2 linked regions of the Cereibacter sphaeroides 2.4.1 genome follow. The protein of the gene in region 1 interacts with the protein of each later gene in a pairwise test. Links are inferred from orthologs where the notes say so. Each region holds a gene or a part of one and is shown in the gene's direction. Other genes may lie near its edges. The genes, in order: uvrA and uvrB.

What was found.
Region 2: the proteins of uvrA (region 1) and uvrB interact in binary tests that used the Escherichia coli proteins (3 or more experiments, as listed by UniProt). The link is inferred for Cereibacter sphaeroides 2.4.1 from one-to-one orthologs.

Annotation. Positions count from the first base shown.
Region 1 is NC_007493.2:1,647,591-1,651,360, reverse strand. Bases 40-3,497 are described here. They hold uvrA (excinuclease ABC subunit UvrA), read left to right. Parts: upstream 40-438; coding sequence 439-3,297; downstream 3,298-3,497. Other genes in these bases: RSP_RS07970 (MFS transporter), read left to right, coding at 40-322. In the rest of the region: more of RSP_RS07970, read left to right, coding at 1-39; RSP_RS07960 (YgaP family membrane protein), read right to left, coding at 3,532-3,735. UniProt on the Escherichia coli protein: The UvrABC repair system catalyzes the recognition and processing of DNA lesions. UvrA is an ATPase and a DNA-binding protein. A damage recognition complex composed of 2 UvrA and 2 UvrB subunits scans DNA for abnormalities.
Region 2 is NC_007493.2:676,518-679,758, forward strand. The notes cover bases 34-2,962. They hold uvrB (excinuclease ABC subunit UvrB), read left to right. Parts: upstream 34-370; coding sequence 371-2,554; downstream 2,555-2,962. Other genes in these bases: RSP_RS03420 (ETC complex I subunit), read right to left, coding at 34-115; RSP_RS03430 (hypothetical protein), read left to right, coding at 2,893-2,962. Outside these bases: more of RSP_RS03420, read right to left, coding at 1-33; more of RSP_RS03430, read left to right, coding at 2,963-3,241. UniProt on the Escherichia coli protein: The UvrABC repair system catalyzes the recognition and processing of DNA lesions. A damage recognition complex composed of 2 UvrA and 2 UvrB subunits scans DNA for abnormalities.

The DNA of each region.
Region 1 (3,770 bases):
GACGCTGGCGCTCTGGGCGGGCTGGGGGCAGGGGCTCGCCATGGAGGCGGCAGCGCTCAGCCTCGCCGCGGCGCTGGGGCTGGTGCAGGGCGCGTCCTTCGCGGCCATCCCGCAGCTGAACCCGGCCCCGGAGGATCGCGCGCGCGCCGCGGGCGCGGTGGCGCAGCTCGGCAATCTCGGCACCACCAGCGGAACGCCTCTTCTGGCGGCCCTCATCGCCGCCCAAGGGGCACGGGGGCTGATCTTCTTCGTGCTGCTGCCGAGCCTCGCCGGGATCTTGCTCCACCAGTGGCTTTCTGCCCGCCGCAGGGCGATGGCGTGAAATAAACCCTGCCATCCGGTTAAAGTTCATACTATGTTCGCGACCGGCGGTTGGAGACTCAGGCCCGGGCCTCTATATCCGCCGTTCCGGAAGACGAGATCGCGAGGATCGGGGCGATGGCCGAACAGAAGTTCATCTCGGTGCGCGGGGCGCGCGAGCACAATCTCAAGGGCATCGATGTCGACATCCCGCGGGATCAGCTGGTGGTCATCACCGGCCTGTCAGGGTCGGGCAAGTCCAGCCTCGCCTTCGACACGATCTATGCCGAGGGCCAGCGCCGCTATGTCGAAAGCCTCTCGGCCTATGCGCGGCAGTTCCTCGACATGATGGGCAAGCCGGATGTGGACCATATCTCGGGTCTGTCGCCGGCCATCTCCATCGAGCAGAAGACGACCTCGAAGAACCCGCGCTCGACCGTGGGGACCGTGACCGAGATCTACGACTACATGCGCCTTCTGTGGGCGCGGGTCGGCACGCCCTACAGCCCGGCCACCGGCCTGCCCATCGCGGCGCAGCAGGTGCAGGACATGGTCGATGCGGTGATGGCAATGCCCGAGGGCGCGCGGGGCTATCTGCTCGCGCCCATCGTCCGGGACCGCAAGGGCGAATACAAGAAGGAGTTCATCGAGCTCCGCAAGCAGGGCTTCCAGCGGGTGAAGGTGAACGGCACCTTCCACGAGCTGGAGGAGCCGCCGACGCTGGACAAGAAGTTCCGCCACGACATCGATGTGGTGGTGGACCGGATCGTGGTGCGCGAGGGGATCGAGACGCGGCTGGCCGACAGCTTCCGCACCGCGCTGAACCTCGCCGACGGGATCGCGATCTTCGAGAGCGCGCCCGCCGAGGGCGAGCCGGTGCGCACGACCTTCTCCGAGAAATTCGCCTGCCCGGTCTCGGGCTTCACCATCCCCGAGATCGAGCCGCGGCTCTTCTCGTTCAACGCGCCCTTCGGCGCCTGCCCGGAATGCGACGGGCTGGGGATGGAGCTCTTCTTCGACGAGCGTCTCGTGGTGCCCGATCAGGGGCTCACGCTGAAGCAGGGGGCCATCGCGCCCTGGGCCAAGTCGAAATCGCCCTATTACACCCAGACCATCGAGGCGCTGGCGCGGCATTACGGCTTCGATCCGAAGAAGAAATGGAAGGACCTGCCGTTCAACGTGCAATCCGTCTTCCTGCGCGGCTCGGGCGAGGAGGAGATCACCTTCCGCTACGACGAGGGCGGGCGGATCTATCAGGTCAGCCGCAGCTTCGAGGGCGTGATCCCGAACATGGAGCGCCGCTACCGCGAGACCGACTCGGCCTGGGTGCGCGAGGAATTCGAGCGGTACCAGAACAACCGGCCCTGCCATGTCTGCGGCGGCTACCGGCTGAAGCCCGAGGCGCTGGCGGTGAAGATCGGCGGCCTGCACATCGGGCAGGTGGTGCAGATGTCGATCAAGGAGGCCTTCGCCTGGATCGAGACCGTGCCGGGCCATCTGACCGCGCAGAAGAACGAGATCGCGCGCGCGATCCTCAAGGAGATCCGCGAGCGGCTGGGCTTCCTCGTCAATGTGGGGCTCGACTATCTGTCGATGAGCCGCGCGGCCGGCACGCTCTCGGGCGGGGAGAGCCAGCGGATCCGGCTCGCCTCGCAGATCGGCTCAGGGCTGACGGGCGTGCTCTATGTGCTCGACGAGCCCTCGATCGGGCTGCACCAGCGCGACAACGACCGGCTGCTGACCACGCTGAAGAACCTGCGCGATCAGGGCAATTCGGTGCTGGTGGTGGAGCATGACGAGGATGCGATCCGCGAGGCGGATTATGTGTTCGACGTGGGTCCGGGCGCGGGCGTCCATGGCGGGCAGGTGGTGGCGCACGGCACGCCCGCCGAGATCGCCGCCGATCCGGCGAGCCTCACCGGCCAGTATCTCTCGGGCACGCGCGAGATCTCGGTGCCCGCCGAGCGGCGGAAGGGCAACGGCAAGGCCCTCACGGTGGTGAAGGCCAGCGGCAACAACCTCCACGATGTGACGGTGGACTTCCCCTTGGGCAAGTTCGTCTGCGTGACCGGCGTCTCGGGCGGCGGCAAGTCGACGCTGACCATCGAGACGCTCTACAAGACGGCGGCCATGCGGCTGAACGGGGCGCGCGAGACGCCGGCGCCCTGCGAGACGATCAAGGGCTTCGAGCAGCTCGACAAGGTCATCGACATCGACCAGCGGCCGATCGGGCGCACGCCGCGCTCGAACCCCGCGACCTACACCGGGGCCTTCACGCCGATCCGCGACTGGTTCGCGGGCCTGCCCGAGTCGAAGGCGCGCGGCTACCAGCCGGGCCGGTTCTCGTTCAACGTGAAGGGCGGGCGCTGCGAGGCCTGCCAGGGCGATGGCGTCATCAAGATCGAGATGCACTTCCTGCCCGACGTCTATGTGACCTGCGAGACCTGCAAGGGCCACCGCTACAACCGCGAGACGCTGGAGATCAGGTTCAAGGGCAAGAGCATCGCCGACGTGCTCGAGATGACGGTCGAGGATGCGCAGGAGTTCTTCCAGGCGGTGCCTTCGATCCGCGAGAAGATGGACGCGCTGATGCGGGTGGGCCTCGGCTACATCAAGGTGGGCCAGCAGGCGACGACGCTCTCGGGCGGCGAGGCGCAGCGGGTGAAACTCTCCAAGGAGCTGAGCCGCCGCGCCACGGGACGCACGCTCTACATTCTCGACGAGCCGACGACGGGGCTGCATTTCGAGGATGTGAAAAAGCTGCTCGAGGTGCTGCACGAGCTGGTGGAGCAGGGCAACACGGTGGTGGTGATCGAGCACAATCTCGATGTGGTGAAGACCGCGGACTGGATCATCGACATCGGCCCGGAAGGCGGCGACGGCGGCGGCAAGATCGTGGCCGAGGGAACGCCCGAGGAGGTGGCCAAGGTCGAGGCCTCGCACACCGGCCGCTACCTCCGCGACATGCTGAAACCCCGGCGTCTGGCGGCGGAATAGGCCGGGGCTGCGCCGCTCGGGGGCATCGAGCCCCGCTCGCGCCGCGCTGCCGCGGACGGAGCGGGCGGGGAAGCACCTGAGGCAGGCGGTTGAAGCCGCCGCCCTGCCTGCAAGGGCCGCCGTCGGTGCAGCGCTTCCTCCGGGTCGCCCCGGCGCCTTTGCCCTGCACCCAATGGCGGCCGCGCCGCAGCCCATCGCGCCCTGAGCGACGCGCAGGCGGCGCGGCGGCGTCCTTCAGCCCTTCATCGGGCAGGTGTTGATGCCCACGAGCGAATAGAGCGGACAGGTCGAGAAGAGGCCGGTCAGGAGCGGCACGATGCCGATCAGCAGGACGGCGCGGTAGCTCGCGTCGGGCATCAGGAAGAAGGCCGCGAGCAGCGCGAGCCCGACGACGATGCGGAGAATGCGGTCGATGCCGCCGACGTTGGTCTTGAACATCCGTCTCACCTTTGGGTTGGATCCGCCCCGGCACG
Region 2 (3,241 bases), 970 kb from region 1 along the record:
TCAGCGGGTCGATATCGCGCGCCTCGCGGCTCTCGAAGACGAGCACCCAGCCCTTGGCCTTCCCGGTCCCGGACTGCATGGCGTTTCGGGCTGGCTGATAGATACGCGCGCGCATGAAATGCTCCCTGACAGATGCCATGTTTATTGGCGGCTTTTCCGTCGCAGATCAAGACCCGCAACCGCGGGGCAAGCGGCTGTCGATCGATCACGGGAGGGGTGGGTGGGGTGTGGGGTGCAACCGACCGACAGCGTTCTGCTGCTTGCCCTGCCTTTCTAGCGGTCTTGGGTTAATTGAAGGTAAAGAACCTGCCGCTCCGCCCTTGTTCGCGAACAAAAACGGATCAAATCTAAGCGGCTGAAGGGAATCATCATGCCGCACAACAATACGAACCTGCCGATGCATCGTCCCGAGGTGCTGACCCGCCCGAAGCTCGAAGGCGGTCGGCGTTTCGAGATGAAGACCCCGTTCCAGCCCGCGGGCGACCAGCCCACGGCCATTGCCGAACTGGCCGCCGGGGTGCAGGGGGGCGAGCAGAACCAGGTGCTGCTCGGGGCGACCGGCACCGGCAAGACCTTCACGATGGCCAAGATCATCGAGGAGACCCAGCGTCCGGCGATCATCCTTGCCCCGAACAAGACGCTGGCGGCACAGCTCTACGGCGAGTTCAAGGGCTTCTTCCCCGAGAATGCCGTGGAATATTTCGTCTCCTACTACGACTACTACCAGCCCGAGGCCTATGTGGCGCGCTCGGACACCTACATCGAGAAGGAATCGCAGATCAACGAGCAGATCGACCGGATGCGCCACTCGGCCACCCGGGCGTTGCTCGAGCGCGACGACGTCATCATCGTGGCCTCGGTCTCCTGCATCTACGGCATCGGCTCGGTCGAAACCTATTCGGCGATGACGCAGGATCTGATCGTGGGCGAGAGCTACGACCAGCGGCAGGTGATCGCGGAACTTGTGGCGCAGCAGTACCGCCGCAACGACCAGGCCTTCCAGCGCGGCAGCTTCCGCGTGCGGGGCGATTCGCTCGAGGTCTGGCCTGCCCACCTCGAGGATCGCGCCTGGCGCTTCTCCTTCTTCGGGGAAGAGCTGGAGAGCATCGTCGAGTTCGATCCGCTGACCGGCGCCAAGACCGACAGCTTCAAGCAGATCCGCATCTATGCGAATTCGCACTATGTGACGCCGCGCCCGACGATGCAGCAGGCCATTCAGGGCATCAAGCGCGAGCTGCGCCAGCGGCTCGACCAGCTCGTGAACGAGGGCAAGCTCCTCGAGGCTCAGCGGCTGGAGCAGCGCACGAACTTCGACCTCGAGATGCTGGAAGCCACCGGCGTCTGCAACGGCATCGAGAACTACTCGCGCTATCTGACGGGCCGGGCCCCGGGCGAACCGCCGCCGACGCTGTTCGAATTCATCCCCGACAATGCCATCGTCTTCGCCGACGAGAGCCACGTCACCGTGCCGCAGATCGGCGGCATGTATCGCGGCGACTATCGGCGCAAGTTCACGCTGGCCGAGCACGGCTTCCGGCTGCCCTCCTGCATGGACAACCGACCGCTCAAGTTCGAGGAGTGGGACGCGATGCGCCCGCAGTCGGTCTTCGTCTCGGCCACGCCCGCCGCGTGGGAACTGGAGCAGGCGGGCGGCGTCTTCGCCGAGCAGGTGATCCGGCCCACGGGGCTTCTCGATCCGGTGGTCGAGATCCGCCCCGTCGAGATGCAGGTGGACGACCTGCTGGACGAGATCCGCAGGGTCGCGGCCGCGGGCCTGCGCGTCCTCGTCACGGTGCTGACCAAGCGCATGGCCGAGGATCTGACGGAATATTTCCACGAGCAGGGCATCCGCATCCGCTACATGCACTCGGACATCGATACGATCGAGCGGATCGAGATCCTGCGCGACCTGCGGCTCGGGGCCTTCGACGTGCTGGTGGGGATCAACCTCCTGCGCGAGGGGCTCGACATCCCGGAATGCGGGCTGGTGGCGATCCTCGATGCCGACAAGGAGGGCTTCCTGCGCTCCGAGACCTCGCTGATCCAGACCATCGGCCGCGCGGCACGGAATGCGGACGGGCGCGTCATCATGTATGCCGACCGGATCACCGGCAGCATGGAGCGCGCGCTGCGCGAGACAGAACGGCGGCGCGAGAAGCAGATCGCCTACAACATCGAACATGGCATCACGCCGCAGACCGTGCGCAAGAACGTCGAGGATGTGCTGGCGGGCCTCTGGCAGGGCGATACCGACCAGAGCCGCGTCACGGCCAAGGTCGACAAGCCGATGGTCGGGGCGAACCTCGCAGCCCACCTCGACGGGCTGCGTGTCTCGATGCGGAAGGCGGCCGAGAACCTGGAGTTCGAGGAAGCGGCGCGGCTGCGCGACGAGATCAAGCGGCTCGAGGCGGTGGAACTGGCCATTTCCGACGATCCTCTGGCGCGCCAGACTGCGGTCGAGGAGGCGGCCGAGGCCGCGGTCAAGAGCTCGGGCCGCAGCACGGCCGGCCGCGCGGGCCAGCGCGGCGGCAACAAGCGCCGCCGGGGCCACTGAGTGGGGCCGCCGCCGGCAAGCCCGGCGCGGTCGCACCAAGCGCCGCGGGGGCGTTTCAGCAGTGCTGCCGCCGGCGGCGCTACGCTGCGGCGTCAAGCCGGTCGGAGCACTGAGACGGGCAGCCATCAGCGGTCTCGCGCGGGAGGATGGCCCGGTCACAGTGCCGGTCTGCCTCGGCCGACAGGCTCCTTTCCGCGATGCCGCAGAGCCGCTCGTGCCAGTGGGCGTCGCCTGCGGTTGGGAGATCGGGCGGCTCGATGCGGCAGGGTAGCCTGCGGGCCTTAACCCGTCGTTAACTAGGGCGCATCAGGCTGGCGGGGGTTCGGAGGGCTCGTTCGATGCACACCGCTCTCGCCTCTCTCGCGCTTGTCGGCATGGTTGCTGTGCCCGCGTCCGGTCTCGCGGGGCCCTGGGCGCGCGAGAAGGGCCGCGTCTTCCTCACGCTCTCGCAGCAGCAGGACGGCGCAGGCGAGAGCTGGACCGGGCTCTGGGCGGAATACGGGCTCACGCCGCGGATCACGCTCGGGCTCGATGCCGGCCGGTCGGGGCGGGGAGATGGCAAGCTCATCCTCTGGGCGCAGAAGGCGTGGGAGAGGGGGCCTCACCGGATCGCCGCTTCGGCCGGGCTCGGGGCCGTCCGTCTCGAGGGCGCGCTGGCGCCGCTGGCTCAACTGGGCGGCGCCTGGG